Regions from separate parts of the Streptomyces cyclosori genome, predicted to be linked through region 1. Evidence: riboswitches for the same ligand, from Rfam matches in the RefSeq annotation. Region 1 holds a riboswitch; each other region holds the start of a gene.

Region 1 (7,608 bases):
CGACGCCGACCATGATGCCCGCGACGCCGATCGCCGCGATGAGCTTGCGCTTCACGCCATCCTCCTCAAGGGATGCTGCAACCCCCCGCCCACCGCGAAGACATACGACGTGTACTGCCTGTGGGGCTGGGACCTGGTCTTTAATGGTTTAGACCAGTACCGGGAGCTTGGCCTAGACCTTTAGGGGTGTCAAGGGTGTATAAGAAGGGCTGTCGCGTCCGTTATCGGACCGACACCTAGAGGAGAGAGACGACCCGTGACCGGTACGTGCCACCATGTGAGCCGCGACAGACGGAGGAGCCGGTGACGGCAGCAGCGCAGCACTCGGGAAGGCGGGCCATGGGCACCGACGGGAGCGGCACGGAGACGGAGGCGGGGGCCGGCGCCCGCACCGCACGCGTGCCCAAGTACTACCGCCTCAAGCGGCATCTGCTGGACATGACGGAGACCCTGCCGCCCGGCACCCCGGTGCCGCCCGAGCGCACCCTGGCCGCCGAGTTCGACACCTCCCGCACCACCGTGCGCCAGGCCCTCCAGGAGCTGGTGGTCGAGGGCCGCCTGGAGCGCATCCAGGGCAAGGGCACCTTCGTCGCCAAGCCCAAGGTCTCCCAGGCGCTCCAACTGACCTCCTACACCGAGGACATGCGCGCCCAGGGTCTGGAGCCCACCTCCCAGCTGCTGGACATCGGCTACGTCACCGCCGACGACACCCTGGCCGGGCTGCTCGACATCGCGGCCGGCGGCCGGGTGCTGCGCATCGAGCGGCTGCGGCTGGCGAGCGGCGAGCCGATGGCGATCGAGACGACCCATCTGTCGGCCAAGCGCTTCCCCGCGCTGCGCCGCTCGCTCGTCAAGTACACCTCTCTCTACACCGCCCTGAACGAGGTGTACGGGGTGCGGCTCGCCGAGGCCGAGGAGACCATCGAGACGTCCCTGGCCACCCCCCGCGAGGCCGGGCTGCTCGGCACGGACGTGGGCCTGCCGATGCTGATGCTCTCCCGCCACTCGCTGGACGGCGACGGCGAACCGGTGGAGTGGGTGCGCTCGGTCTACCGGGGCGACCGCTACAAGTTCGTGGCCCGGCTCAAGCGGCCGACGGACTGATCGGCCCGCTCGGAAGAACGGACCGATCGGGCCGATCGGGCCGAACCGACCGGACGGCCCCGGCCGACGCCCCGGACGACGCGCCGGGCGACGTCCGGTATCCGGTACAGGGGTTCCGTGACGGGTCCCCGTCCCCTAGATTTCGTGCGCATTACAACAGGTGAGCACAGTGAGGGGACGCAGCCACCATGCCGGACACAACGCAAGTGCGGAGAGCGGTGATCACGCCGGTGCGCGTGGTCATCGCGATCTGTCTGATCGCGCCCTTCGTGGCGATGCTCTGGGTCGGTTCGTACGCGAAGGCCGACCCGGCCCTCGCCGGGATCCCGTTCTTCTACTGGTACCAGATGCTGTGGGTGGTCATCTCGACCGCGCTCACCATGCTCGCGTACAAGCTGTGGCAGCGCGACCAGCAGGGCCGCAAGGCGGGTGAGGGCAAGTGACTCTCGCAGCTGGCGACGGTGTCAACGGCGTCGCGCTCGGCGTCTTCATCTTCTTCTTCCTGGCCGTCACGGTCATCGGCTTCCTGGCCGCCCGCTGGCGCCGGGCCGAGAACGAGCACAGCCTGGACGAGTGGGGCCTGGGCGGGCGCTCGTTCGGCACCTGGGTCACCTGGTTCCTGCTCGGCGGCGACCTCTACACGGCGTACACCTTCGTCGCGGTCCCGGCGGCGGTGTACGCGGCGGGTGCGGCCGGGTTCTTCGCGGTGCCCTACACCATCCTCGTCTATCCGCTGATCTTCACCTTCCTGCCCCGCCTGTGGTCGGTCTCGCACAAGCACGGCTATGTGACGACCTCGGACTTCGTGCGCGGCCGGTTCGGCTCCAAGAGCCTGTCGCTGGCGGTCGCGGTCACCGGCATCCTGGCCACCATGCCGTACATCGCGCTCCAACTGGTCGGCATCCAGGCGGTGCTGGACGTGATGGGCATCGGCGGCTCCGGCAACTGGTTCGTCAAGGACCTGCCGCTGCTGATCGCCTTCGCGGTGCTCGCCGCGTACACCTACTCCTCGGGGCTGCGCGCCCCCGCACTGATCGCGTTCGTGAAGGACACGCTGATCTACATCGTCATCCTGGTGGCGATCATCTACATCCCGATCAAGCTCGGCGGCTTCCACGACATCTTCGCCGCGGCCCGCCACAAGTTCGAGACGCCCAACGCGGCCGGGAAGCCCACGGGCGCGCTGGTGCCCGGTGAAGCGGGCCAGTGGACGTACGCCACGCTCGCCCTCGGCTCGGCGCTGGCGCTCTTCATGTACCCGCACTCGATCACGGCGACCCTCTCCTCCCGCAGCCGCAACGTCATCCGCCGCAACACCACGATCCTGCCCCTGTACTCCCTGATGCTGGGGCTGCTCGCGCTGCTCGGCTTCATGGCGATCGCGGCCGGGGTCAAGGTCAAGAACGGCCAGCTGGCGATCCCGCAGCTGTTCGAGGACATGTTCCCGGACTGGTTCGCGGGCGTGGCCTTCGCGGCGATCGGCATCGGCGCGCTCGTCCCGGCGGCGATCATGTCGATCGCAGCCGCGAACCTGTTCACCCGCAACATCTACAAGGACTTCATCAAGCCGGACGCCACGCCGAAGCAGGAGGCCCAGGTCTCCAAGTTCGTCTCGCTCCTGGTGAAGGTGGGCGCCCTGGTCTTCGTCCTGACCATGGACAAGACGGTCGCGATCAACTTCCAGCTGCTCGGCGGCATCTGGATCCTGCAGACCTTCCCGGCGCTGGTCGGCGGTCTGTTCACCCGCTGGTTCCACCGCTGGGCGCTGCTCGCGGGCTGGGCGGCCGGCATGCTCTACGGCACGCTCGCCGCGTACGGGGTGGCCTCCCCCACCCAGAAGCACTTCGGCGGCAGCTCCAAGGAGATCCCGGGCATCGGTGAGATCGGCTACATCGGCCTCACCGCGTTCGTCCTGAACGTCGCCGTCACCGTCGTCCTCACGGTCGCCCTGCGGGCCCTGAAGGCCCCCGACGGCGTCGACGAGACCTCCCCGGAGGACTACACGGCGGACGCCGGCGAGCCCGGCGTACAGACCGAGCTGCCCCCGGCGACGGCGGGCTCCGCGCACTGAGCCGACCCTTCACCGAACGCACACGGGCCGCCGGGAATCCCGGCGGCCCGTTGTCGCGTTCCGGGAAGGCGAGTTGACGCTCTGCCACGCGATGATTTCACCGCGACACAACATGTGGGGGTGGAGTCGGAACCCGGCACAAGATGTATGCTCGTCATCGCTGTCGACGCAGGGGAATCCGGTGCAAATCCGGAACTGTCCCGCAACGGTGTACTGGTGTGCATACGCGCACTTTGTTCAGTCCGAGGTCCTGCCGACAGCGCACCCTGGGCCATCCGGTCCGGGTGCCCAGACGTCCGGGCCTCGCGGAATGGGCAGGTGGACGCGACGTACCCCCGATGGGGTGTGTTCGTGTGCCCGCACCCTCCCCCAAGGCCCCGTGCCGAGCGAGGAGTGCCCCCACGTGACCATCGCCCCTGCGGATCCCGCTTCAGCGATCGCCGACGAGCAGGCGGACGCCCCCGGGACCGCCCTGCTGCGGACCCTGACCGACCTCACCGCCGATCTGCCGGACACCGACCCCGGCCGTGTCGCCGCCGCCGCGCTGCGCGGCCGGAACGCGCGCTCGGACGAGGCGGAGCTGCGTGGGCTGGCCACCGAGGCCGCCGCCGGCCTCATCTCCGAGGACCCGGCGTACTCCCGTCTGGCCGCCCGGCTGCTGACGATCACGATCGCCGAGGAGGCCGCGACCCAGGGTTCGGTCTCCTTCGCCCGGTCCGTCGCCGTCGGCCACACCGAGGGCCTGATCGCCGACCGCACCGCCGACTTCGTCGCGCTGCACGCGGCCCGGCTGGACGCCTTGGTCGACGCCTCCCTCGCCGACGGCGCCGACGACCGCTTCGGCTACTTCGGCCTGCGCACCCTCTACTCCCGCTACCTGCTGCGCCACCCGATCACCCGCAAGGTCATCGAGACCCCGCAGCACTTCATGCTCCGGGTCGCGGCGGGCCTGGCCGAGGACGACTCGGCGCGCGCGCTCGACGAGGTCGCCTCGCTGTACGGGCTGATGAGCCGGCTGGACTACCTGCCGTCCTCCCCCACGCTCTTCAACTCCGGCACCCGCCACCCGCAGATGTCCAGCTGCTACCTGCTGGATTCCCCGCAGGACGAACTGGACTCGATCTACGACCGCTACCACCAGGTGGCGCGGCTCTCCAAGCACGCGGGCGGCATCGGCCTCTCCTACTCCCGCATCCGCTCGCGCGGCTCCCTCATCCGGGGCACCAACGGGCACTCCAACGGCATCGTGCCGTTCCTGAAGACGCTGGACGCCTCCGTGGCGGCGGTCAACCAGGGCGGTCGGCGCAAGGGCGCGGCGGCGGTCTACCTGGAGACCTGGCACTCCGACATCGAGGAGTTCCTGGAGCTGCGGGACAACACGGGCGAGGACGCCCGGCGCACCCACAACCTGAACCTGGCGCACTGGATCCCGGACGAGTTCATGCGCCGGGTGGACGCGGACGGCACCTGGTCGCTGTTCTCCCCCGCCGACGTGCCCGAGCTGGTCGACCTGTGGGGCGACGAGTTCGACGCCGCCTACCGCAGGGCCGAGGCGGCCGGTCTGGCCCAGAAGACCATGCCGGCGCGGGACCTGTACGGCCGGATGATGCGCACCCTGGCGCAGACCGGCAACGGCTGGATGACCTTCAAGGACGCCTCCAACCGGACCGCCAACCAGACGGCGGAGCCGGGCCACACGGTCCACTCCTCCAACCTGTGCACCGAGATCCTGGAGGTCACCGACGACGGCGAGACGGCCGTCTGCAACCTCGGCTCGGTCAACCTCGGCTCCTTCGTGCTGGCCTCCGGCGAGATCGACTGGAAGCGGCTGGACGAGACCGTCCGCACCGCCGTGACCTTCCTCGACCGGGTCGTCGACATCAACTTCTACCCGACCGAGCAGGCCGGCCGCTCCAACGCCAAGTGGCGTCCGGTGGGCCTGGGCGCGATGGGTCTGCAGGACGTCTTCTTCAAGCTGCGCCTGCCCTTCGACTCCCCCGAGGCGAAGGCGCTCTCCACCCGGCTGGCCGAGCGCATCATGCTCACCGCGTACGAGGCGTCCTGCGACCTCGCCGAGCGGTCGGGCCCGCTGCCCGCGTGGGACAAGACCCGCACCGCGCGCGGCGTGCTCCACCCCGACCACTACGACGTCGAGCTGAACTGGCCGGAGCGCTGGGCGGCGCTGCGCGAGCGGATCGCCACGACCGGCATGCGCAACTCGCTGCTGCTCGCGATCGCCCCGACCGCGACCATCGCCTCCATCGCCGGTGTCTACGAGTGCATCGAGCCGCAGGTCTCCAACCTCTTCAAGCGCGAGACGCTGTCGGGTGAGTTCCTCCAGGTCAACGGCTACCTGGTGGACGACCTGAAGAAGCTCGGCGTGTGGGACGCGCAGTCCCGCGAGGCGCTGCGCGACGCCAGCGGCTCGGTCCAGGACTTCAACTGGATCCCGGCCGACGTGCGCGCGCTGTACCGCACCGCGTGGGAGATCCCGCAGCGCGGTCTGATCGACATGGCGGCGGCCCGGACCCCGTTCCTGGACCAGTCGCAGTCGCTGAACCTGTTCCTGGAGACGCCCACCATCGGCAAGCTGTCGTCGATGTACGCGTACGCCTGGAAGCAGGGGCTGAAGACCACGTACTACCTGCGCTCGCGCCCGGCCACCCGGATCGCCCGCGCCGCCCAGGCCGCGGCCCCCATCCCGGTCCAGCAGGCCGCCCCCGACGCCGACGCGATCGCCTGCTCCCTTGAGAACCCCGAGTCCTGCGAGGCATGCCAGTAATGAGCTCCACCGAGAACAAGTCCGCCTCTGACAAGAACCTGCTCGACCCGGGCTTCGAACTGACCCTGCGTCCGATGCGCTACCCGGACTTCTACGAGCGCTACCGCGACGCGATCAAGAACACCTGGACCGTGGAGGAGGTCGACCTCCACTCGGACGTCGCCGACCTCGCCAAGCTGTCCCCGGGCGAGCAGCACATGATCGGCCGGCTGGTGGCGTTCTTCGCCACCGGCGACTCGATCGTGGCCAACAACCTCGTCCTGACGCTGTACAAGCACATCAACTCCCCCGAGGCGCGGCTGTACCTGAGCCGTCAGCTCTTCGAGGAGGCCGTGCACGTCCAGTTCTATCTGACGCTGCTCGACACCTACCTCCCCGACCCGGAGGACCGCGCGGCGGCGTTCGACGCGGTGGAGAACATCCCCTCCATCCGTGAGAAGGCGCAGTTCTGCTTCAAGTGGATGGACTCGGTCGAGAAGATCGACCAGCTGGAGACGCAGGCCGACCGCCGCCGCTTCCTGCTGAACCTGATCTGCTTCGCCGCGTGCATCGAGGGCCTGTTCTTCTACGGCGCCTTCGCGTACGTGTACTGGTTCCGCTCGCGCGGTCTGCTGCACGGCCTGGCCACCGGCACCAACTGGGTGTTCCGGGACGAGACGATGCACATGAACTTCGCCTTCGAGGTCGTGGACACCGTCCGCAAGGAGGAGCCGGAGCTCTTCGACGACCTGCTCCAGCAGCAGGTCACCGACATGATCAAGGAAGCGGTGGAGGCCGAGCTGCAGTTCGGCCGCGACCTGTGCGGCGACGGTCTGCCGGGCATGAACACCGAGTCGATGCGCGAGTACCTCCAGTGCGTCGCCGACCAGCGTCTGACGCGCCTCGGCTTCGCCCCGGTGTACGGCTCGGCGAACCCGTTCTCCTTCATGGAGCTCCAGGGCGTCCAGGAGCTGACGAACTTCTTCGAGCGCCGCCCGTCCGCCTACCAGGTGGCGGTCGAGGGCTCGGTGGGCTTCGACGAGGAGTTCTGATCCTTCGGACGAGCTGTGAAAGGGGCCCGCACCCCGAAGGTGCGGGCCCCTTTCGCGTCCTGCGGGCGACCGGGAATCAGTCGTTCGGGACGACCTCGTAGCGCGGGGTGTTCTCCGCCATCTGGCGCAGCGCGTCCTTGCGGTCGCGCTTGGAGAGGCGGTCGATGTACAGGTAGCCGTACAGGTGGTCCGTCTCGTGCTGGAGGCAGCGGGCGAAGTAGCCGGTGCCGCGGACCCGGATCGGGTTGCCCTCGGCGTCCTGGCCGCTGACCACCGCGTAGTCCGGGCGGGCGAGCTCGGCGTAGGCGGTCGGGACCGAGAGGCAGCCCTCGTTGGACTCGTCGAGCACGCGGCGGTCGGCCGGCAGCTCCTCCAGGACCGGGTTGCAGACGACGCCGACGTGGCGCACGCCCTCGTCGTCCATGCAGTCGTAGACGAAGACCTTCAGGTCCACGCCGATCTGGTTGGCGGCCAGGCCCACGCCCTCGGCGGTGCGCTGGCTGGCGAACATGTCGTCGACCAGGGCGGCGAGCTTGTCGTCGAACTCGGTGACGTCCTTGCACTCCTTGTGCAGCACCGGGTTGCCGACGACCGTGATCGGCCGGGACGTGCCCCGCTCG
Region 2 (7,608 bases), 3.3 Mb from region 1:
CACGGACTCGCGCACGGTGCCGCGCAGCGAGACCCGCAGCCCGTCCTCCTCGTCGATGCCGAGCCCGTGCGCGTACGGCAGGATCCCGTACGTGTGCCGCCCGGTGAGGCCGTGCAGCATGTCGATGCCCGGTTCCAGGAGCGTGACGTCGCCGCGGAACTTGTTGACCATGTACCCCGCCACCAGGGCCTGGTCCTCCGGGCTGAGCAGCGCGGTCGTGCCGAAGAACGAGGCGAACACCCCGCCCCGGTCGATGTCGCCGACCACCACGACCGGCAGTTTCGCCGCCCGCGCGATGCCCATGTTCACGATGTCGGTGCGCCGCAGATTGATCTCGGCCGGGCTGCCCGCCCCTTCGCAGATCACGGCGTCATATGTGCCCCGCAGCCGCTCCAGACAGTCCAGAACGGTGCCCAGGAGTGCTTCCTGGCGTCCGCCGTGGTAGCCGCGGGCGCTCAGTTCGCCCACCGGCCGGCCCATGAGCACGACCTGGCTCGAACGGTCGCTCCCCGGCTTGAGCAGCACGGGGTTCATCAGCGCGGACGGCTCGACGCGCGCCGCCTGCGCCTGCATCGCCTGCGCCCGGCCGATCTCCGCGCCCTCGCGCGTGACGAACGAGTTGAGGGACATGTTCTGTCCCTTGAACGGCGCCACCTTCACGCCCTGGCGCACCAGCCACCGGCAGATGCCCGCGGTGACGACGCTCTTCCCGGCGTCGGACGTGGTGCCCGCGATCAGCAGACCGCCGCTCATGTACGTACCTTCCTCACCGCGACAGCGACGCCCAGGGCCAGCCAGCCCACCCGCCGCGACAGCCGCACCGCTCGTTCGATGTCACCGACCTCGACGGCCCGGCCTGGGCCGTTGAGGACGGGCCGGTGCTCGACCCGTCCGCCGTACGAGAGCGTGCCGCCCAGCCGGACGCCGAGCGCACCCGCGAACGACGCTTCCACCGGGCCCGCGTTGGGGCTCGGGTGCTTGGCCGCGTCCGCCCGCCACGCGCGCGTGGCCGCGCGCGGGGAGCCCCCGGCGGCCACCGCGAGGGCGGCGGTGAGCCGGGCGCCGGGCCAGCCCGCCACGTCGTCCAGGCGCGCCGAGGCCCAGCCGTAGCGCAGGTGGCGCGGCGAGCGGTGGCCGACCATCGCGTCCAGGGTGTTGACGGCGCGGAACGCCACCAGGCCGGGCACCCCCGCGAGCGCCCCCCACACCAGGGCGCCGACCACGGCGTCGGAGGTGTTCTCGGCGACGGACTCGACGACGGCGCGCGCGATGCCGGGCGCGTCCAGGGTCTGCGGGTCGCGCCCGCACAGATGGGGCAGCCGCGCGCGGGCCGCCTCGACGTCCCCCGCGTCGAGGGCGGCGCCGATCGCGCGGGCCTCCCGGCCGAGCGAGGTGCCGCCGACGACGGCCCAGGTGGCGGCGGCGGTCAGGGCGGCGGAGGCGGCCGGCCGGCCGCGCACCGCGCGCGTGGCGAGCAGTGCGGCGCCCGCGGCGCCCCCGGCGCACACGGCGGTGTGCAGCGCGCCCCAGCCCCGGTGGTCGCGCCACAGCGCGCGCTCGACGGCGGCGGCGGCCCGGCCGAACGCCGCGACCGGGTGGCCCCGGCGCGGGTCGCCGAGGAGCAGGTCACCGAGGAGCCCGGCGGTGGCGCCGTACGCGAAGGTGCGGTCGGCACGCATCGGGGTCAGCCCTTCGCAACGCCGCGAGGAACTCCGGTACGGGTGGGGGGTGCCGAGAACTGGCAGGCGCGCATGGCGGTGTGTCCTCACTCAGGGTGTCCGCGCCCTGGTACGACGTCGACCGGCGGTGAGAGTTCCTGGCTCACGGGGATGCTTCCCCGGTGACAGTGGCGGGACCGCGCCGGATTCGCACCGGCTTCCTCTTCTGCCGCCGTAAATGGCTCGGGCAGTCCACCACGCCGGGGAACGCCCGTCAACTCGCTGCTGACCTGCGACGGGAGAGTGTGTTGGGGCACACAGAGAACCGCCCCGCGGCCGTGCCGCGGGGCGGTTCCGGTGGTGCGTGCGACGCGTGCGGCGCTACTTGCCGACGATCAGGTTGATGCCGTACGCGACGGCCGCAGCGCAGAGCGCGAAGCAGAGGTAGGCGGTGGTGCGGGCCACCGTGACGTTGCCCTTGCCGGCCGCCGCGGACTGCTGCTTGCTGAGTCCGACGATGCCGACGGTGAACAGGCCCACCAGGCCGACGGTGACGATGAGGCTGACACCGAAGACGGTGCCGAGAGCTGCCCAGTCGATGTGCATGACGATTCCTTCGGGTGCGCGGCGGCCGTCAGACCGTGGCCGGGCGGGGCGGGTCGGCGGGGGCCACCGGGGCCGGGGCCGCGATGGTCGCCGTCAGGTCGGCGGCCACGGCCACGGCGGCGGCGGTCGGGGGCGGGGTGACGGCGGCCATGGCGGTGGTCACCACGCCCGCGGGCTCGGCCGGGGTCTCGGTGGCGGCGGGAGCGGCGGTGACGTCGTTGTGGTCGACCGGCTCGCGGCGCGACAGCTTCCAGATGAAGCCGGAGCCCGCGACCAGCAGGATCGCCACGAGGACGACGCCCCAGGTGCCCTGGCCGGTGAGGAACTCGGCGCCCGCGCCCACCAGACCGGCGGCCGGCAGGGTCAGGCCCCACGCCACGAACATCCGGGTCGCGGTGGACCAGCGGACCACACCGCCCTTGCGGCCCAGACCCGCGCCCATGACGGAGCCGGAGCAGACCTGGGTGGTGGAGAGGGAGAAGCCGAGGTGCGAGGAGGCCAGGATGACGGTGGCGGCACCGGACTGGGCGGCGAAGCCCTGCGGCGGCGCCAGCTCGGTCAGGCCCTTGCCCATGGTGCGGATGATGCGCCAGCCGCCGAGGTAGGTGCCCATGGCGATGGCCAGGCCGGCCGAGACGATGACCCACATCGGGGGGTTGGCGCCCGGGTGCAGCACACCGCCGGTGACCAGGGCCAGGGTGATGATGCCCATGGTCTTCTGCGCGTCGTTGGTGCCGTGGGCGAGCGAGACGAGACCGGCGGAGGCGATCTGTCCGGCCCGGTAGCCCTTGGCGGTGGCCTTCTCGTCCGTGTTGCGGTTGATCCGGTACGTGAGGCGGGTCGCCAGCATCGAGGCGACGCCCGCGACGATCGGGGCGGCGACGGCGGGCAGCAGCACCTTGGTGACGACGGTGGAGCCGTTGACCGAGGACCAGCCGGCCGACATCACGGCCGCGCCGATCAGACCGCCGAACAGGGCGTGGGACGAGCTGGACGGCAGACCGAGCAGCCAGGTCACCAGGTTCCACAGGATGGCGCCGACCAGGGCCGCGAAGATCACTTCGGTTCTGATGCCCTTTTCGTTGACGATCCCGCCGGAGATCGTCTTGGCGACCTCCACCGACAGGAACGCGCCGACCAGGTTGAGCGCGGCGGACATGGCCACCGCGGCTTTGGGCTTCAGTGCGCCGGTCGAGATGGTGGTGGCCATCGCGTTGGCGGTGTCATGGAAACCGTTCGTGAAATCGAACACTAGAGCTGTCACGACCACAATGGCGAGCAGCAGCGTGATGTGTTCCATTTACCCAGGCAATCGTTCGACGTCAGTGTTGCGATGAACGTAAGTAACCTGGATGAACGGAAGGTGAACTGGGTCCGGCCCTGCGGTGTATCTGACCGCTTTTTGCGGTGTGCAGGCCCTGACAAACGCCTTCAAGCGTTCAAATGCCCCAGAGAAAGAGATACTGGTCACCCTCTGGCGCCCGCCGCACGGCCTGCGAGGATCGCCCCATGGGAGAGCCGAACGACCGCGAAACGATCGCCGCCGCCTGGGCCGAACTGACCGCCACCGCGCGCCGCACCGCCGAGGAGGGCCTGGTCGTGGGCACCTCCGGCAACGTCTCGGTACGCGTGGGCGACCTCGTCCTGGTCACCCCGAGCGGCGTCCCCTACGACCGCCTCGGCCCCGACGACACCGTCGCCGTCGACCTCACCGGCCGCCAGGTGACCGGCACGCTCCGCCCCACCAGCGAGCTGCCCGTGCACCTCGCCGTGCACGCGAACACCGCCGCCCGCGCCGTCGTCCACACCCACGCCGTGCACGCCACCGCCGTCTCCACCCTGGTCGACGAGCTGCCGCCGGTCCACTACATGACCGCCGCCCTCGGTGGTCCGGTCCAGGTCGCGCCGTACGCGCTGTACGGCACCGAGGAACTGGCGCGAAACATGGTGCGCGCACTGGAGGGCCGCACCGCCTGCCTGCTGCGCAACCACGGAACGATCACTTACGGAACCACCCTCTCCGAGGCGTACGACCGCACCGCCCAGCTGGAGTGGATGTGCCGCCTCTGGCTCACCGCCTCCGCGATCCCCGGCCGCACCCCCTCCCTGCTCTCCCCGGCCGACCTGGACCGGGCCGCCGAGCAGTTCCGGGGGTACGGACAGCCCGGGGCCGGGCCGGGGGAGTGACCCGGTAGGACCCCGTCCACTGGCCGCGCGCGCGACGGCTGCCCACACTGGAGCGGTGCGCCCGGCAACAGCGACGGCAGCGGCCGTCACCACACTCATCGGCGTCGGCGCGGCAGCGGTGGCCGCCGGACGGTACGCGAGCGACGCCGCCCTCAAGGCGCCGCCGGGCCGCCCCCTGCCCGCCGACCCCGAACTCACCGTGCACGCCACCGCGCCCGGCCGGATCACCCTGACCCGCTGCCTGGCCGCGCAACGCCCCGGCGTGTACGCGATCGAGGGCCCCGGCATCCACGCCGTGGTCGGACCCGTCGTCGAGGACGCGCCGCACCCGGCCGACACCGTGGTGCGCCGCCTGGAACGGGTCACCGAAGGCACCCCGGCGGCGGGGGACCGGGTCCGGCTCACCCCGCAGATCCACCGCGGCACCCCCGCCACCCTCGGCCTGTCCTACGAGGACGTGGAGATCCCGTCCGAACTGGGCTCGCTGCCCGCCTGGCTGGTGGAGGGCGTCCGGGACACCTGGGTCATCGCCGTGCACGGCATCGGCACCACCCGCGAGCACGCGCTGAACATCGCGGGCTTCCTGCACCGCCACCGCCTCCCCGTCCTCGTCCCCGCCTACCGGGGCGACGAGGGCGCGCCCCGCTCGCCCGACGGCCTCGCCCACCTCGGCGACTCCGAGTGGCGCGACCTGGACGCCGCCGTCCGCTACGCGGTCCGGCGCGGCGCCCGGCGCGTCATCCTGCACGGCTGGTCCACCGGCGCCACCATGGCGCTGCACACCACCACCGGCTCGGCGCTGCGCGACCGCGTCGCGGGCGTCGTCCTGGACTCGCCGGTCCTCGACTGGGAAGGCACCCTGCGCGCCCTCGCCGTCGCCAACGGGGCCCCGGCCGCCCTGCTGCCGCTCGCCGTACGGGCCGCCCAGGGCCGCACCGGCCCGCACGGCGACCACCTGCGCGAGGCGGTCGACCCGGCCGCCCTGCGCGTGCCGGCCCTGGTCTTCCACGGCCCCGACGACACCCTGGCCCCCTGGCACCCCACCCGCGCCCTCGCGGCCCGCCGCCCCGACCTGGTCACCCTGCACACCGTCCCGCAGGCCCCGCACGCCTCGATGTGGAACGCGGACCCCGCCAGGTACGAGGAGGCACTGCGGCGCTTCCTGACGCCCCTGATGTAGGAGGGACGGCCGGGCACCTTTCCCGGCCCCCCGGAACCAGCGGACCGCATTCCGTTTGGGCTTTCGGCCCGTCAGCGGGAAGACTGCACCCGTGACGTCCCGGAAGCCTGAAGAGAAGTTGCCGCGAGACTCCAGACTGCGGCTTGTCCGCGCACCGCACGCGAAGGATGCCCGCCCGCTCGCCACCGCCCGCCGCGCCGTGACGGACCGGCGCGCCAGGCCGGCCTCCCGCCCACCGGAGGGCACCCCGGCCGCGGCCGAACTGGCCCGCCAGGCCAGAGCGGTGCTCGCCGACGCCGTCCGGGTCGCCCGCTGGGCCGACGCCGAGCGCGCCCGGGGCGGCGCACCGCGCCCCGCCCCGACCGGCAGCCTGTCCGGCGCCGCCGCCGAACTGGCCGCCGCCACCCTGGACCTGACGCCGGGCCAGGTGCGCGAGGGCTGGGACCGGGCCCGGCTCGCCGGACTGATCGAACTGCACGGCGGCACCGCCCGCCCCGGCTGGCGGCTGCGCGCCTGGGACCGCGACGACGCGGCCGTGCTGCGCGGCTGGGTCGCCCTCTTCGACGCCTGGTCGATCGTCCACCCCGCCCCGGCCGCCATCGCGCCCGCCGCCGTGGCCGAGGTCGTCGAGGCCGTCCCGCAGGTGCTCTCGCTGCTCCAGCTCTCGGCCGGGCCCGTCCTCGTACCGGCCCTGCTGGACCTGCTCGGCCAGCGCGTCGCCGAACTCCGCGACGAGCGCTGCGAAGTGCCGTACGGGGGCGACGCGGACGGCGCCGGCGACCCGCCCGCCGCCCTCGCCTTCCTCTCCCTGCTGCTCGACTGGGTGCTCGCCGCGCTCGCCGCCGTCGGCGCGCTCACCCTCGGCCGGGGCTCGGCGACGCTCACCCCGCTCGGCAGTTGGGCGGTCTGGGTCAAGCTGGAACAGATCTGCGTCGCCGCGCAGAGCCCGGCGGGCAACATCGAGCAGTCCGCCGATGACATGCTGCGCGGCTGCGCCCGGCTCACCCCGGGTCCGGCCCGTGCCGAGTACCGCGCCTGGCTCGCCGCGCGGCCCGTCGGCAGCGCGGTCACCGAACTGCTCGACGCCGCGCGGGGCGAGGACGCCCTGGTGCGCGGACTCGCCTTCGAGGCCCTGCGGGTGGTGGGCGCCCCCGCCGAGCCCGAGGTGCGCGCCGCCACCGACGAGGTCTTCCTGCGGCCGTATGCCCTGCTCTGGCTCGCCGAGCACGAGGGCACCGACCCGGAGGACGCCACCTCCGTCCTCACCCGGGAGGAGTCGACCTGGCTGTGGGTGGACACGGCGGCGGCCGTCGCCGACCACGGCGAGGTGGAGCTGATGGTGCGTCACCTCGACTCGGCGGTGCAGGGCACCGTGGCGGCGCTGCTGGACGAGGTGAGGGTGGTGGGCCACCCCCGTACCGTCCAGGTCCTGGTCGCCCTGGCAGCGGCCCACCCGGACCCGGCCCTCGCCAAGGCGGTCCGCCGGGCGGCCTTCCAGGTGCATACGGGCGGGGTGTAGGGCGGGGGAGTGGGGGTGGTGGGGCTGGTGGGTGGTGGTTAGTCGTCAGCTGTCAGCTGCCATCTGCCAGTCGGCGTCTGATATCTGACATCTGCCAGTCGTCATCCGACAGTTGCCAGTGGCGGACCGACAGCTGATAGCCGTCAGCCGTCAGCCGTCAGCCGTCAGCCGTCAGCCGTCAGCCGTCAGCCGTCAGCCGTCAGCCGTCAGCCGTCAGCCGACATCTGTCATCTGACCGCTGACCGCCGTCACCTGCCACCCGTCAGCCGACCGCTGTCACCCGCCATCTGCCACCCGACCCCCGTCACCCCTCACCCCTCACCCCGCAAACGTATTGCACCGCCCCATGTCGCCACTGCGGAATCCCGTGGTGAACCACTGCTGGCGCTGCTGGGCCGAGCCGTGGGTCCAGGATTCCGGGGTGACCCGGCCCTGGAACTTCTCCTGGATGCGGTCGT
Region 3 (7,608 bases), 2.3 Mb from region 1:
CCTGGTGGGCGTCACGCTGGGAGCGGACGGCATCGACCGGCTCTACTGGGTGCTGGCCCCCGACAAGCTCCGGGCGTACGAGCGGTCGGCCCATCGGCCCACCGCCCGTCCTTAGCCGGTCAGTTCCGCTTCAGCCACTCCTCGTAGCCGGTCGCCGAGGTGTGCGCGGAGTCGCCGCCCACCAGCACGCCCTCCGGCATGCCGGCGAACGGTCCGACCGTCTCGTCCACGACGACCGTCCGGCCGTCCGGCTTCGCCGCCAGGGTGATCTCACCGAGCCGGGGGAGCCCGAGGACGTCCGGACCCGCGATCTCGCGCACCGCGCCGGACGGCGCGCCCTGCGCGGCCTCGGCGACCGCCGCGGCGACGTCCGCGGAGGCGATCGGACGCAGCCGCGCGGACGGCAGCCGCACCCGGCCGTCCTGGGTGGACATGTCCATCACGGGAGCGATGAACTCGAAGAACTGGGTGGCGCGCACGATGCTGTAGGGGATGCCGCTCGCGCGCAGGGCCTCCTCCTGGGCGACCTTGGCGCGGTAGTAGCCGTAGTCGGGCACCCGGTCGACGCCGACGATCGACAGGACCACGTGGTGGCGCACGCCCGCCGCGCCCTCGGCCTCGAACAGGTTCCGCGCCGAGCGGGTGAAGAAGTCGAGCGCGGGCCCGTCCTCGAAGGAGGGGGAGTTCGACACGTCCACGACCACGTCCGCGCCGGTGAGGGCGTCGGCCAGGCCCGCACCGGTGAAGGCGTCGACACCCGTGGAGGGGGACGCGGCCACGACCTCGTGCCCGCGCTCGCGCAGCAGCGCCACCACCTGCGAGCCGATGAGCCCCGTACCGCCGACAACCACGATCTTCATCACGGTCTCCGTTCCGTTCGTCGATCCGGCTTCCGCCCGGCCCGGCGACAGCCGCCGGGCCGGTGCGTGAAGCACGTACACCAACGAGACAAGGCAGCCCGCACGTCTGTGACAGCGCGGGCGGGAGGGCCGGTCAGGGATGGCGTCGAGCCGAGGAGGGGTGCGGCCCGGCACCGGCCCGCGGGGTCGCGCGCACCGGCCGGAGTAACGCGCCCCGGCCCGGCGGGCGGTTCCGGCCCGTCCGCCCTAGGGTCGGCGTGTGGAGCCCGACCAGCGAGACGACGCGATCCGTGTCGTCATCGTCGACGACGAGTACCTCGTCCGGTCGGGGCTGCGTCTGCTGCTCGGCTCGGCACCCGACATCGAGGTGGTGGCGGAGTGCGGCGGCGGGGAGGCCGTCGACACGGTGGTCGCGCACCTCCCCGACGTGGTCATGCTGGACATCCGGATGCCGGACGTGGACGGTCTGACCGTGCTGCGCGGGCTCACGGAGGCGCTCGGTCCGCGGATGCCCGCCGTCAGCATGCTGACCACCTTCGACACCGACGAGTACCTGGCCACCGCACTGCGGGAGGGCGCGGTCGGATTCCTCCTCAAGGACACCGAGCCGGAACAGCTCACCCAGGCCGTCCGCGATCTCGCCGCCGGGGGCAGCACCCTGGACCCGTCCGTCGCGCGGGCCGTGGTGAGCGGCTACGTGGTGGGCAGCGACGGCGCGCGGGAAGCCGCCGACGCCGTCGCCCGGCTCACCCCCCGGGAGCAGGAAGTACTGGCCCTGCTCGGCCTCGGGCTGTCCAACCCCGCCATCGCCGAGCGCATGCACCTGGCGCACGGCACGGTGAAGGACCACGTCAGCGTCATCCTCGGCAAGCTCGGCGGAGTCAACCGCGTCCAGGCGGCCGTGGTCGCCGAACGCGCGGGCCTGACCAGGACCCCGCCGAGCGGTCCGGCATGAGGCCGCACCTGGCGCGGTGGACGTCCTCGCCCCGGGCCCGGCGGGCGTGGGTGCTGCTGGGCCCCGTCGCGCTGGCGGTCGCGGACACCTTCATCGGCGACGAGGGGTACACCGCCACGGACCGCGTCGCCCCGCTGGCCGCGGCGTTCGTACTCCTCGCCCGGCTGCGCCACCCGGTCGCCGTGCTCGTGCTGACGCTGCCCGGAACGTACTTGGACAATGCCTGGCTGGCCGGACTGATCGCCCTCTACACCCTCTCCTACCTGCGTCCGAAGCCCGGCCTGCTGGTGGTGTGCACCCTGCTCAACGCCCTCGCCTACTTCCTGCCCCACCCGCTGACCGCCGACGAGGTCAGCCGCCGCCTCGCCCAGGAAGGGTGGCTGGAGGTCCTGGTGGGCGCGCCCGTGGCGGCGCTGGCGCTCGGTCGGCTGCACGCGGTGCGCCACGAGCTGGCGGCCCGGCTCGGCGAACTCACCGCCAGCCGGGCCGAGAGCGACCGGCTGCTGGCCGAGCACGTCCTGGACACCGAACGGGCCCGGCTGGCCCGGGAGATGCACGACGTCGTCGCCCACCAGGTGAGCCTGATCAGCCTCCAGGCGGGAGCCCTGCGGACGAGCACGGCCGATCCCTCGGCACGGGACATCGCGGCCACGATCCGCACCCTGTCGGTGCGCACCCTGGAGGAGCTGCGCCACATGGTGGGCGTCCTGCGCGCGGCGGGCGGCGGCCGGGGCGAGCTGACCCCGCAGCCACGCCTGGCCGACCTGGACCGGCTCGTCGCCGACAGCGCGCTCGACATCACGGCCGAGATCGACCAACGGGCCTGCGCCCAGTGCCCGGAGGCGGTCGAACGGGCCGCCTACCGCATCGTCCAGGAGGCCCTGACCAACGTCCGCAAGCACGCGCCGGGCGCGCGGGTGGACGTCCGCGTGCGGTGCCGGGACGCCGAACTGGCCCTGGAGGTCCGCAACGGCCCGGCCGACCGCGGCGCCGATCCGCTGGACCTGCCGAGCGGCGGCCACGGTCTGGTCGGGCTGAGCGAACGCGTCCACCTCCTCGGCGGGTTCTTCACGGCCGGTGCGACGCGCGAGGGCGGATTCCTGGTCACGGCCACGCTCCCGCTGCGCCCGGCGTGACTCCGCACCTCCCTGCGGCACCACCCGCACGACTTGACCCGCCACGCCCCGGACGTGCGACGATGCGCCACGACAAGGCGACGCGGAACGAGGAAGCCGGTGGAAATCCGGCGCGGTCCCGCCACTGTGACCGGCGAGCGAACCCCGAACGGACCACTGCCCCAGCCGGGCGGGAAGGACGGGGGGAGCGAAGACCCGGGAGCCAGGAGACTCACCCGTCGCCTCCTTGACCCAGACCGGGGCGGATCTCCCCGGAGGAGGAGCGTGAGCGGCATGCCCGAGGGGCGACAGCGCCAACCCGGACGCGGCGGCGGGACCGCCGCCGATGCGGCCCCGTGCCGGATCGTGGTGTGCCGGGACTGCTGCTGCGGGACCGCCAAGGTGCCCGGGGTCGACCACGCGCGGCAGAAGGCGCGGCTGGCCGAGGGCGCGCCCGTACGCGTCTCGGCCTGTCTGGACGTCTGCGAGCAGGCCAATGTGATCGTCGTCCAGCCGTCGAGCGCCGCCCGCGTCGCCGGGGCCCGGCCGGTCTGGCTCGGCCTGGTCAACGACCCGGACGCGGCCGAGGACATCATCGACTGGGTACGGGCGGGCGGACCCGGTGTCGCCCCCTGCCCCGACATCCTCGACCTCTACACCTTCACCCCGCCCCGCAGGGCCCGCTGAGCCCGCCCGGCGGTCGCCCATGACCGTGAGCTGAAACCCAACAGCTCCGGCGCGAAACTCATGAACCCCGGCGGGGCGAACGAGTCGGCGACCGGCCGCCGCGCGGCTGCCGGTGATCACCACGGCCCGCGGAACCGCGCGCTGGGCGGGCGCCCCGGCAATTCCGGGGACGAATGCATGGGGGCCGGAAAAGGGGGAACCTGGAAAGCTGGAGGTTGATTTCCATGGTTCCATTGCTTCTCGTGCTTCTGCTGGCGCTGATCCTTTTCGGTGTCGGCTTCGCCGTCAAGATCCTGTGGTGGGTCGCGATCGTCGTTCTGGTGCTGTGGCTCATCGGCTTCGTGGCCCGGCCCAAGGGCGGAAGTGGTCGCTGGTACCGCTGGTAGGGCGATCCGGTGGTTCGCACCACGGATACGCGGGGCCGCCCGGGCGAGAGCCCGGGCGGCCCTTTCCGCGCCATTGCGCGACCCAGTCGCGAATTTCCTCGTCCCGCTTTGGACATTTCCCGGAGGGAATCTCGGGAAAGGTCCGGGCCGAATGCCGATCGACCGCTCTGCCGGACGCTCCCAACATGGCCGGTTCCGGCTTCAGTTCGGCAGGCTCTGGGTCGTGATGAGGTCGATCACCGCGGGAATTCCCCCCGCGGCCAGGGCCTCGCGCTGACGGCCCGCGCCCGTGCCCTGGCGCAGCAGCCGGTGGAGCAGGGCATCGACCTCCCGGGCGTCGCCCAGGGCGTCCAGGGCGGGGCCGAGGTGCTGGGTCAGCAGGTACAGCACGTCACCGCAGCTGCTCAGCTGCCCGGCCGGGGCGACCAGCATCCCGTTCAGACCGTCCCGGGCGGCCAGCCACGTGGCGGCCTGGAGCAGCTCCCCCGGACAGCTGGGCAGGGGTTCGGCGTCCTTCTGCTCACGGATGGCGGTGGCCACCAGCGCCCGGACGAGCCCGGCCAGCAGCACCGCGTCGTCCACCCGCAGCTGTACGTCCAGACAGCGCACCTCGACGGTGGGGTACCGGTCCGACAGCCGGGCGTGCCAGTACAGCTGGCCGTGGTCGAGGGCGGCGCCCGCGGTGACCAGCGCCTCCGAGCGGGTCTCGTAGTCGCGCAGACCGTCGAACCGGGGCGGGGGGCCGCTGACCGGCCAGCGGCCGAAGACGAGGGTGCGCCAGCTGGCGAACCCCGTGTCGTGGCCGTTGGCCAGCGGGGAGTTGGCCGACATGGCCAGCAGCGTGGGCAGCCAGACCCGGATCCGGTTGAGCACGGCCACGCCCACCTCGCGGTCCGGCACCCCGACGTGCACGTGCATGCCGTTGATCAGCTGTTCGTCGACCAGCCGCCCCGCGGCCGTACGCATGGCCAGATAGCGGGGGTACGGGGTGATGGGGACGGGCTTGCCGTCCACCACCGGCGCGGCGGCGACGGCCGCCAGCCGGCATCCCATGCGCTGGGCGGCGGCCCCCACGACGTGCCGCAGACGCACCAGATGGCCGCCCAGTTCCTCCAGGGTCAGGCAGACCGGAGTGGCGACCTCCACCTGAGCCATGAGCAGTTCGGGCTGCACTTCCCGGTCTGTGGCCGCCAGCCCCAGACCCGCAGCTTCGCGCACGTCCTCCGAGCGAGGGACCGGGTGACCCGTGACGGGGTCCACCAGCAAATATTCTTCTTCGACCCCAAACGTGAGCATGACCAGCGTGTACCCCGCCACCACCGCGCGAACCGGCGGGGCGCGGGCGGCTCCCCCCGATTGCGCCGCGCGCGGGCGGGTACCGGTGCGGGGCGGCCCGCACACCCCGGAGCGGTCCGCCACGCGGGCGCGCCGCGGAGTGTCAGGAGAGCACGATGAACGAGGACGACGACGGGGCGGGCCGGGCCGACGAAGGACGCGACGAGACCGCCGAAGGACGGGCCGACCGCAAGTGGGGCGATCTCATCCAGGAGGTGAGGGTCGCCCAGACGGGCGTACAGATCCTGTTCGGCTTCCTCCTCACCGTCGCCTTCACCCCCGTCTTCCGCGAACTGGGCCGCGTCGACCACGCCATCTACGTCTGCACGGTCGTCCTCGGCTCGGTGACGACGGGCGCGCTGGTGGCCCCGGTCTCCTTCCACCGGATCCTCTCCGGACGCCACATCAAACCGACCGCCGTCGTCTGGGCCTCCCGGCTCACCGTGGTCGGGCTCGTCCTGCTGCTGGCGACGATGACCTCCGCCCTGCTGCTGGTGCTCCGGGTGGCCTCGCAGGGCGGACACTGGCCCTGGCTGGTCGCCGCCGTGGTGGCCTGGTACGTGCTGTGCTGGTTCGCGCTGCCCCTGTGGGTGCGCCACCGCCATACGACGCCGGGGGCGCGCCGCCCTCTCGACGGGCCGGACAAGAACACGTCCTAGGCCGACGGGGACGCCGCCACCTCGATCTCGAACCACACGGTCTTGCCCCGCCCGCGCGGCACCCAGCCCCAGCTCGCCGAGAGCCGTTGCAGCAGGTACAGCCCGTGCCCCGACGACCTGGCGGCCCGGTGGCGGCCGTGCGGGCGTGGGCGCCGCGGACTGTGGTCGCTCACCTGGACCCACACCGTGGCGCCCCGGTGGTCGAGGCGGAGCTCGTAGGGGGCGTCACCGTGCGTGTACGCGTTGGTGACGACCTCGGAGACCAGCAGCAGCGCGTCCTCGGCGGCGGCCCGCCCGCCCGGTCCGTACGGGGAGTACCACTCGTCGAGGGCCTGCCGGGTGAGGTCCCGGCAGCGGGCCACCACACCGGGCTGCCCGTCGAGGCTGAACCGGCGGCTCCGCGACGCTTGTCCCGTTGCTTCGACACTCGCCATGGCAGACGACTTCCCGGCGTCTCCGCCACCGAACCGCGAATCCGGATAAAAGCTGGCAATACGGGCATAAGGTCATGAGGACGCTCGGACGACGGACCCCCCTGCCATCCGGCAGGGCAGGCCCCCGCCCCGTCGAAGGAGCTCTCTTGACCAGCACTCGCGCAGCACCCCTCCGCACGGCACCGCCGCCCACCCCCTCGGCGCCGCTGATGCGCCGCCGCGCCTTCGACGGGATACCGGAGGTGGCCCGGCCGCAGAGCCTGGCCACCGAGGAGGCCCGGTCCCTCTCCCAGGCCATGTTCCGGCGGCTGGCCGAGCTGGAGGAGGGCACCCAGGAACACGCGTACGTGCGCAACACCCTGGTCGAGCTGAACCTCAGCCTGGTGAAGTTCGCGGCCCGCCGGTTCCGCGGCCGTGCCGAGCCGATGGAGGACATCGTCCAGGTCGGCACCGTCGGGCTCATCAAGGCCATCAACCGCTTCGACGTGGAGCGCGGAGTGGAGTTCACCTCCTTCGCGCTGCCGACGATCACCGGCGAGATGAAGCGGTTCTGCCGCGACACCAGCTGGGCCGTCCAGGTGCCCCGCAGGCTCCAGGAGGCGCGGCTGCGGCTGGCCGGGGCCAGGGAGCGGCTGGGCCAGGAGCTGGGCCGCCCGCCGACGGTGCCGGAGCTGGCCGCCGAGCTGGAGCTGTCCGAGGCCGAAGTCGTCGAGGGTGACCGGGCCGCCAACGCGTACGCGGCGCGCTCGCTCGACGTACCCGACGACGAGCGCACCGAGGACACCGCCGTCATGCGGAGCCTGGGGGAGGAGGACCCCGCCTTCGAGGTGGTCGAGTCCCTGGAGTCGCTCAAGCCGCTCATCGCGGCCCTGACCGACCGCGAGCGGACGCTGCTCTCGCTGCGCTTCGGCGAGGAGCTGACCCAGTCGGAGATCGGGGCCCGCGTGGGGCTCTCGCAGATGCACGTCTCGCGGCTGCTGACCCAGCTCCTCGACCGGTTGCGGGCCGGGCTCCTGGAGGACGGCCCGCCGCCCGGCGGAGCCTGACGGTCCTCGGAGGGCCTCCCTGAATCCGCGCCCGCGCGCTCCGGGCGAACGACGGGGGCTCAAGGACGGGCTCTATCGCCGTGCGCCGCCGGGCGGGCCGGACGGCAGGGAGACCTCCAGCCACACCACCT
Region 4 (7,608 bases), 5.2 Mb from region 1:
CCAGAAGTCCGCCGAGGCGGTACCGCCCGTGCGGGCGTCCTCGTGGATCGCGCGGATGTCGCCGCCCGCGCACAGGCCCCGCTCGCCGGCGCCGTCGATGACGACCTGTGCGACGCGGGGATCGTCGGCCCAGGCCGAGAGCGCCTCATCGATCCGGAGCACCATGGGATGGGTCAGGGCGTTGAGGGCCTTGGGGCGGTTGAGGGTGATGTGGGCGGCGTGGCCCTCGGTCCGCAGCAGGACGTGGTCGTGTGCGGGATGGGGGGTGTGGTTCATCGCAGGGTCTCCGTCAGTCCGCGCGCGACGATCACGCGCATGACCTCGTTGGTGCCTTCGAGGATCTGGTGGACGCGCAGGTCGCGGACGATCTTCTCGATGCCGTACTCGCTCAAATAGCCGTAACCGCCGTGCAGTTGGAGCGCGGCGTCGGCCACCGCGTAGCCGGTGTCGGTGGCGAACCGCTTGGCCATCGCGCACAGGCGGGGAGCCAGCGGATCACCCGTGTCCAGGGCTTCGGCGGCTTGGCGGACCAGCGCCCGGGCGGCGGCCAGCTCGGTGGCCATGTCGGCCAGGCGGAACTGGAGCGCCTGGCGCTCCAGCAGTCGGCTGCCGAACGCCTCGCGGTCCGCCAGATGGGTCAGCGAGCGGTCGAGGGCGCTCTGGGCGCCGCCGAGCGAGCAGGCGGCGATGCCGAGCCGGCCGCCGTTGAGGCCGTTCATGGCGATGCGGAACCCGTCGCCCTCCGCGCCGAGCCGCCGGTCGGCGGGGACGCGGACGCCGTCGAGGACCACCTGGCGCGTCGGCTGGGCGTTCCAGCCCATCTTGCGTTCGTTGGGCCCGAAGGAGACGCCCGGGTCCTCGCGTGCGACGACGAACGCGGAGATGCCGCCCGGACCCGGTGCACCGGTGCGGGCCATGACCACATAGAGGCCGGCGGACCCGGCCCCCGAGATGAACTGCTTGACGCCGCTCAGCACGTAGTGGTCGCCCTGCCGCTCGGCGCGGGTGGACAGCGCGGCGGCGTCCGAACCCGCGCCCGGTTCGGTCAGGCAGTAGCTGCCCAGGGTGGCCGCGGAGCACAGGTGGGGCAGCCAGCGGGCGCGCTGGGCGCCGTCGCCGTAGCGGTCGATCATCCAGGCGACCATGTTGTGGATGGAGAGGTACCCGGCGATGGACGGGCAGCCCGTCGCGAGCGTCTCGAAGACGAGGACGCCGTCGCTGCGGGACAGGGCCGAACCGCCGTGCTCCTCGCGGACGTACACACCGGCGAGCCCGAGTGCGGCGGCCCGCTGGATGACGTCGATGGGGAAGTGCTTGTCCTGGTCCCAGGCGACGGCATGGGGGGCCAGCTGCTCCTGGGCGAAGTCGAGGGTGACCTCGGCCAGGGCGAGCTGGTCCTTGGTGAGGGTGGAGGTCATGGCGCTCACCCCATCGTCGGGATGGTGAAGCTCGCGCCCTCCTTGACCCCGGAGGGCCAGCGCGAGGTGACGGTCTTGGTGCGGGTGTAGAAGCGGATCGAGTCCGGTCCGTGCTGGTTGAGGTCCCCGAACCCGGACCGCTTCCAGCCGCCGAAGGTGTGGTACGCGACGGGCACCGGGATGGGGACGTTGACGCCGACCATGCCGGTGTTGACCCGGCGGGTGAACTCGCGGGCGGTGTCCCCGTCGCGGGTGAAGACGGCCACACCGTTGCCGTACGGGTGCTCGCTGGGCAGGCGCAGCGCCTCCTCGAAGTCGGCGGCCCGCACGACGGTGAGTACGGGGCCGAAGATCTCCTCGCGGTAGACGCGCATCTGCGGGGAGACGCGGTCGAAGAGGGTGGCGCCCGCGAAGTAGCCGTTCTCGTGACCGGGCAGGGTGAACCCGCGCCCGTCCACGACGAGTTCGGCGCCCTCGTTCACCCCGATGTCGACGTAGCGGTTCACCCGGTCCAGGGCGTCGCGGCTGACCAGGGGACCGAAGTCCGCCTCCGGGTCGTCGGAGCGGCCGATCTTGAGGGTGGCGATCCGGTCCTTGAGGGCGGTGACCAGGCGGTCCGCCGTCTCCTCGCCCACGGGTACGGCCACGGAGATGGCCATGCAGCGCTCGCCCGCCGAGCCGTATCCGGCGCCGATCAGTGCGTCCACGGCCTGGTCGAGGTCGGCGTCGGGCATCACGACCATGTGGTTCTTGGCGCCGCCGAAGCACTGGGCGCGCTTGCCGTGCGCGGCGGCGGTGGCGTAGATGTGCGCGGCGATCGGGGTGGAGCCGACGAAGCCGACGGCCTGGACGCGCGGGTCCTCCAGGAGCGTGTCGACGGCTTCCTTGCCGCCGTTGACGACGTTCAGCACGCCCGGCGGCAGGCCCGCCTCCAAGAACAGCTCCGCGAGGCGCAGCGGTACGGACGGATCGCGCTCGGACGGCTTGAGGATGAAGGCGTTGCCGCAGGCCAGGGCGGGGGCGGCCTTCCAGAGCGGGATCATCGCCGGGAAGTTGAACGGGGTGATGCCGGCGACCACGCCGAGCGGGCCGCGCAGCGAGTGCACGTCGATGCCGGTGCCGGCGTTGTCGGTGAACTCGCCCTTGAGCAGGTGCGGGATCCCCGCGGCGAACTCGACCACCTCCAGGCCGCGTTGCAGGTCGCCGTGGGCGTCGGCGATCGTCTTGCCGTGCTCGGCCGACAGCAGGCGGGCCAGCGCGTCGCGCTCGCCCTCGACGAGCTGGAGGAAGCGCAGCAGGACGCGGGCGCGCCGCTGGGGGTTCCACTGGCCCCAATCGGCCTGCGCTGACTCGGCGTTGGCGATCGCCGCCTCGGTGTCGGCGCGCCCGGCCAGCGGGACGCGGGCCTGGACGGCGCCGGTGTTCGGGTCGTGGACGTCGGAGAAGAGCCCGGACGTGCCGGTGGTGTGCTTTCCGCCGATGAAGTGGGTGAGTTCTCGGACCATGGATGCCTGCTCTCGTCAGGTCGGCTCCGGGGATGGCACGGCTGGCCGGCGGACGGCACCCGGATCGGGGTGCGCCGCTGCGGCGGGCCGTGAGAACTACGAGCGCGCGGACGTGGTGTGTGCGCGCTCCGCCGGATCACCAGGGTCGTGGGTACAAACCGGTGCCATGCGTGTCTGCTCCATCCTCGTGGACAACACGGAACATCCGCGGCCGGTATCCTGACTCCCGGATCACCATGTGCCGCCCGCCTTCCCGACAGACCTCGTCAGTGGCGTGTGGATGGCAGCACACTCCCCGGTCACAGTGGCGGGACCGTGCCGGATTCACACCGGCTTCCCTGCACCGCGGACCTACTTCCCCGAAGATATAGTTGGACGTCCTAGTAAGTCCAGAGCTTCCCTGACGCGCCTACAGCCGGACCACGCGCATCGTCTCCCTCCTCCCGGCGGCCACCGGCATCGTTGCGGGCCCCGGGCGCGCCGCTGACCTGGCCGGACGCGCCCCTTGGGGTCCGGGCCGCCGGCGGGCCCGTGACTGACGAAGCGTCAGCGCATGCCGCCGGAGGCGAGGATGACGTCTCCGGTGATCCAGCGGGCGTCGTCGGAAGCCAGGAAGGCGACCAGCGGGCCGTAGTCCTCCGGGGTGCCCGTGCGGCCCAGCGGAGTGTCGGCGATCGCCTGCGCTTCCTGTGCCGAGCCCGGGAATCCCATCGCCCTGCTGCCCTCGGTGTCGGAGGGGCCGGGCATGATCGCGTTGACCCGGATGCCGCGCGGGCCCAGCTCCTTGGCCGCGACGATGGTGAACGCGTTGACGGCGCTCTTGGACGCGACATACAGCGAGGCGTACGACGGGTGGGTGAGGGTGCCCGCCGTCGAGACGTTGATGATGGACGCGGCGTCGATGTCGTCCTGCGCGGCCAGGGCCTGGGTGGTGAGGATCGGGCCCAGCAGGTTCGTGTTCATCTCACGCTGGAACTCTTCCTCGGTGATGTGCGACAGCGGTGCGAACGTGACGACCGCCGCGTTGTTCACGAGCACGTCGACCGGCCCGTACTCCTCGCGCGCACGGTCGAACAGTTCGCGCACGTCGTCACCGCGGGTCACGTCCGCCCGGACCGCGATGGCCCGGCCGCCCTTGGCGGCGATGTCCGCGACGACCCGCTCGGCGCCCGCCGCGTCCTCGCGGTAGTTGACCACGACGGCCGCGCCGCTCCCCGCCAGCGCCTTGGCGATCCCCGCGCCGAGACCCTTCGACGCACCGGTGACGATCGCCGTACGCGTGTTGTTGCTGCTCACAGTGGCTCCTTGAACGTTGGTGCTGGTGAAAGTCACCGTAGGAAAGGTGCTTACTGCGGGGAAGTACGTACTTTTTTGTAACCTGATGACGTGATGGAAACTGAGCAGGTCGCGACGGCCGCCCGACTCCTGGCCCACGACACCTTCGACAACAAGTGCGTGCTCCGGCCGATCATGGATCAGACGACGAGCCGCTGGGCGACGCTGATCATCTCGGCCCTCATCGCGGGCCCGCACCGCTTCGCGCAGCTGCACCAACGAGTGGGTGGCATAAGCCAGAAGATGCTGTCGCAGAACCTCAAGGCGCTGGCCCGGGCCGGGCTCGTCGACCGCGAGGTCGCACCCACCAACCCGCCCCAGGTCACCTACACGTTGACGGAGCTCGGCGTCAGCCTGGCCGGGCCGCTGACCGAACTCATCCACTGGTTCGGCCGCCACGGAGACGAACTCCTCGCCGCCCAGGAGCAGTACGACAGCCGGCAGTAGCCGCCCCGCGCCTGACGGTCCGGGAGCCCTGGCACGTGTGCGCTGTCCGCCGAGTCCTCTGTGCCTCGCGGCAGGAGTACGGCTGCCGGTCCGTCCCGCGCGTCAGGCGTCTGCGGCGTCCTCGCCTTCCCAGCGCAGGAGGTCGCCCGGCTGGCAGTCGAGTACCTCGCAGAGCGCGGCGAGCGTCGCGAAGCGTACGGCTTTGGCGCGGCCGTTCTTCAGTACGGCGAGGTTGGCGGGGGTGATCCCTATGCGGTCCGCGAGTTCCCCCACGGACATCTTGCGTTTGGCCAGCATGACGTCGATGTCGACGGCGATCGGCATCAAATCACCGCGTCCAGCTCTGCCTGCATCTGTGCCGCCTCGCCGTCGCGTGCGACGGCTTGGGCGAGCAGCATGCGCAGGACGAGCACGAGAAGTGCGACTCCCAGGATGGCCACGCCGATCCCGCCCATGATGAGGGTGACGCCGGGGTCGTCCCGCTGGCCCGGGGCATTGACGCCCGTGACGGTGAACCACACGAGGGCAGCCGCCACGATCGATCCGATCACGCCGTCCACGTACCGGAAAGCGGCGTGGGAGAACACCGTCCCGCGCCGCACCATCGTCACCAGCCGCCATACGCAGACGAGGGCGACCTGCACCGACACCATGCCCACGATGGTGATCACCCGCAGGGCGGTCAGCGGTACCGAACCGTCCTCGGGATCGTTTCCGCTGATCAGCGTCCACATCATCATGGTCTGTACGAACGCGGTGCCCGCGAGCACCACCGCGAGCACGCCGCGCAGCGCCCGTACGGTCAGCTTTCCCATGCCACACCCTTCCATCGAATCACGATGTAAATCTATCGAGATTCGATAGGTAGGGCAAGCGGGGTGCTCCACGGGCCGGGCGCCGCCCGCGCCTCCGATCGCATGGCGGCCTTGTGGTGCTCTGCGGATGGCCGACCCTTGCAATGCCGCACAGGAAATGTTGAGGACTGGAATTCGGCGTCTTGATGGAAAAGGCAACAATAATTCGAGCGAGTAGCCGGGAATCCTGTGATCCGGCAGGGGCGGAAGTCCTTGCCGGAAGGCCATTGGTCCTCGCTCGTCCGAGGGTTTGCGAGTAACAGTTTCGTGAAGCGACATAGGGCTGCCCGTTACGTTTCCTACTTGGGAGCGCAATACCAGCCCTTTACCTTTTTTCTGTCCGAACGAACGGCGGCGCTCAGCCGCTTGAGACAGGAGAAAAACCGTGAAGGCCAGCCGCCGCACCATGTTCCGTACCGCCGCGATCGCCGCAGGTACGGTGACTGCCGTAGCCCTGCCGATGGGGGCCGCCTTCGCCGACTCCCCGGCCGCGCCGGGCTCCCACCCCACGAATTCGGTCGTCCAGCCGGAGAACCCGGACCGGCCGGAGACCACCCCGGACACCAAGCCGGAGAGCAGGCCCGAGGACAAGCCCGAGACCACCCCGGACATCAAGCCCGGTCCCGAGACGAAGCCCGAGACCAAGCCAGACGCGGAGCGCGAGCAGGACAAGCCGCAGGACCAGGTGGAGTCCAAGACGGTGAGCCTGAAGGACGGCGGTGTCGCGAAGATCAACTGGATTCTCGGCAAGCCCCGCGCCGAACTGTTCAGCCGGTTCGACAAGGCCATCGGCACGCTGGAGCGGCCGGGCTCCGCCAAGACGCTGGACTCCGGCCTGAGAGTCACCCTGCTGCACGGCGGCGACCTCAAGCAGGTCTGGACCGACACCAAGCCGGGTGGTGAGGGTGGCCGACACGACTACCAGGAGCGCACCGTCAAGCTGCGGGACGGCGGCAAGGCCATCGTCTCCAAGGCCAAGAACGGCGTCTTCGGCGCCCAGCTGTGGGACAAGCACGGCAACGTCGGCCAGGCCCTGGAGGCGAACGCGAAGCCGACGGCCACGCTCAGGTCGGGACTGAAGGTCACCCTCACCAAGTCCGGCAAGATCGTGCAGGAGTGGACCAAGAGCAGCAAGCCCAACCCGAAGCCGAAGCCCGGCAAGGACGAGTCGAAGGAGTGGACCGTCAAGCTGAAGGACGGCAACAGCGCGCTGGTCGGCAAGGGCACCGACGGCGTCTACGGCGCGAAGATATGGGACGAGAACGGCGCCGCCCTCGACGGTGTCCACGCCAAGATCCGTCCGTCGGTCACCCTCCCCAGCGGCCTGAAGGTCACCGTCACCAAGGACGGCAAGATCCTCCAGGCGTGGACCGGCAAGACGGCCAAGCCGGAGGAGGGCCGTCACACGACGATGCCCAAGGGCGGAGTCAAGGCCGGTGCCGACGGCGTCGAGTCCGGTGGCAACACCCTGCTGCTCGCCGGTGGCGGTGCCGCAGCCGCTGGGGCCGCGGGCCTCGGCTTCACCATGCTGCGCCGCCGGAAGGCTGACGACAACACCTGAGCCACGGGATCCGCGGAACGGGAGTGCCGGCGGTCGACGCCCTCACGCATGAGGGTGTCGACCGCCGGCACAAGGGTGTTTCCCGGGCTCGGCATCACCGGCCGCGCTCGGCGCCGATCGCCCATGAGTGCTGGCCGGGCGCCATGGCGAGGGCGGGAGCCGTGTCAGCGGACCACCTCGAAGACGTTCTTCTGCAGGCCGTTGGCGTAGGCGTCGTGCTCGACGAGCTTCAGCTTCTGGACGTCCTTGTCCGTGGCACTGAAGAGCCGCTTGCCGGCGCCCAGCAGGAGCGGGAAGACGAGCAGGTGGTAGCGGTCGATCAGACCGGCGTCCGACAGCGCGTGGTTCAGCGACGCGCTCCCGTGGACGATGATGGGGCCGCCCTCCGTCGCCTTCAGCGCGGCGACCTCGTCGAGCGAGCGCAGGATCGTGGTCTCGCCCCAGTTCGACACCAGGTCGTCGTCGGTGAGGGTGGCGGAGACGACGTA

Evidence for each region. Region 1 has a riboswitch for cobalamin ahead of AB5J87_RS12150 (ribonucleoside-diphosphate reductase subunit alpha). Riboswitches for the same ligand answer to the same signal wherever they lie in the genome.
Region 2: linked by a shared signal. The riboswitch ahead of AB5J87_RS26940 (cobalamin biosynthesis protein) and the one ahead of AB5J87_RS12150 (ribonucleoside-diphosphate reductase subunit alpha) in region 1 are both predicted to bind cobalamin.
Region 3: linked by a shared signal. The riboswitch ahead of AB5J87_RS02230 ((2Fe-2S) ferredoxin domain-containing protein) and the one ahead of AB5J87_RS12150 (ribonucleoside-diphosphate reductase subunit alpha) in region 1 are both predicted to bind cobalamin.
Region 4: linked by a shared signal. The riboswitch ahead of AB5J87_RS35120 (CoA-acylating methylmalonate-semialdehyde dehydrogenase) and the one ahead of AB5J87_RS12150 (ribonucleoside-diphosphate reductase subunit alpha) in region 1 are both predicted to bind cobalamin.

What each region holds. Positions count from the first base shown of each region.
Region 1 covers NZ_CP163520.1:2,756,249-2,763,856, forward strand. The annotation lists gene AB5J87_RS12130 (extracellular solute-binding protein) at 1-55, opposite strand, end outside; gene AB5J87_RS12135 (GntR family transcriptional regulator) at 340-1,104, shown strand; gene AB5J87_RS12140 (DUF3311 domain-containing protein) at 1,293-1,547, shown strand; gene mctP (monocarboxylate uptake permease MctP) at 1,544-3,175, shown strand; cobalamin riboswitch at 3,306-3,448, shown strand; gene AB5J87_RS12150 (ribonucleoside-diphosphate reductase subunit alpha) at 3,579-5,957, shown strand; gene AB5J87_RS12155 (ribonucleotide-diphosphate reductase subunit beta) at 5,957-6,988, shown strand; gene def (peptide deformylase) at 7,065-7,608, opposite strand, start outside.
Region 2 covers NZ_CP163520.1:6,097,975-6,105,582, forward strand. The annotation lists gene AB5J87_RS26935 (cobyric acid synthase) at 1-753, opposite strand, end outside; gene AB5J87_RS26940 (cobalamin biosynthesis protein) at 750-1,679, opposite strand; cobalamin riboswitch at 1,788-1,930, opposite strand; gene AB5J87_RS26945 (hypothetical protein) at 2,040-2,264, opposite strand; gene AB5J87_RS26950 (anion permease) at 2,293-3,564, opposite strand; gene AB5J87_RS26955 (class II aldolase/adducin family protein) at 3,774-4,451, shown strand; gene AB5J87_RS26960 (alpha/beta hydrolase) at 4,507-5,631, shown strand; gene AB5J87_RS26965 (hypothetical protein) at 5,750-7,150, shown strand; gene AB5J87_RS26970 (neutral zinc metallopeptidase) at 7,469-7,608, opposite strand, start outside.
Region 3 covers NZ_CP163520.1:501,899-509,506, reverse strand. The annotation lists gene AB5J87_RS02250 (RNA polymerase sigma-70 factor) at 1-115, shown strand, start outside; gene AB5J87_RS02245 (SDR family oxidoreductase) at 120-860, opposite strand; gene AB5J87_RS02240 (response regulator) at 1,120-1,815, shown strand; gene AB5J87_RS02235 (sensor histidine kinase) at 1,812-2,951, shown strand; cobalamin riboswitch at 3,038-3,164, shown strand; gene AB5J87_RS02230 ((2Fe-2S) ferredoxin domain-containing protein) at 3,225-3,617, shown strand; gene AB5J87_RS02225 (hydrophobic protein) at 3,842-4,003, shown strand; gene AB5J87_RS02220 (glutamate--cysteine ligase) at 4,205-5,299, opposite strand; gene AB5J87_RS02215 (DUF6328 family protein) at 5,455-5,997, shown strand; gene AB5J87_RS02210 (ATP-binding protein) at 5,994-6,431, opposite strand; gene AB5J87_RS02205 (SigB/SigF/SigG family RNA polymerase sigma factor) at 6,641-7,477, shown strand; gene AB5J87_RS02200 (ATP-binding protein) at 7,550-7,608, opposite strand, start outside.
Region 4 covers NZ_CP163520.1:7,970,146-7,977,753, forward strand. The annotation lists gene AB5J87_RS35110 (enoyl-CoA hydratase/isomerase family protein) at 1-276, opposite strand, end outside; gene AB5J87_RS35115 (acyl-CoA dehydrogenase family protein) at 273-1,418, opposite strand; gene AB5J87_RS35120 (CoA-acylating methylmalonate-semialdehyde dehydrogenase) at 1,424-2,923, opposite strand; cobalamin riboswitch at 3,115-3,286, opposite strand; gene AB5J87_RS35125 (SDR family NAD(P)-dependent oxidoreductase) at 3,470-4,219, opposite strand; gene AB5J87_RS35130 (winged helix-turn-helix transcriptional regulator) at 4,313-4,705, shown strand; gene AB5J87_RS35135 (helix-turn-helix domain-containing protein) at 4,808-5,029, opposite strand; gene AB5J87_RS35140 (DUF2975 domain-containing protein) at 5,029-5,520, opposite strand; gene AB5J87_RS35145 (hypothetical protein) at 5,945-7,120, shown strand; gene AB5J87_RS35150 (dihydrofolate reductase family protein) at 7,285-7,608, opposite strand, start outside.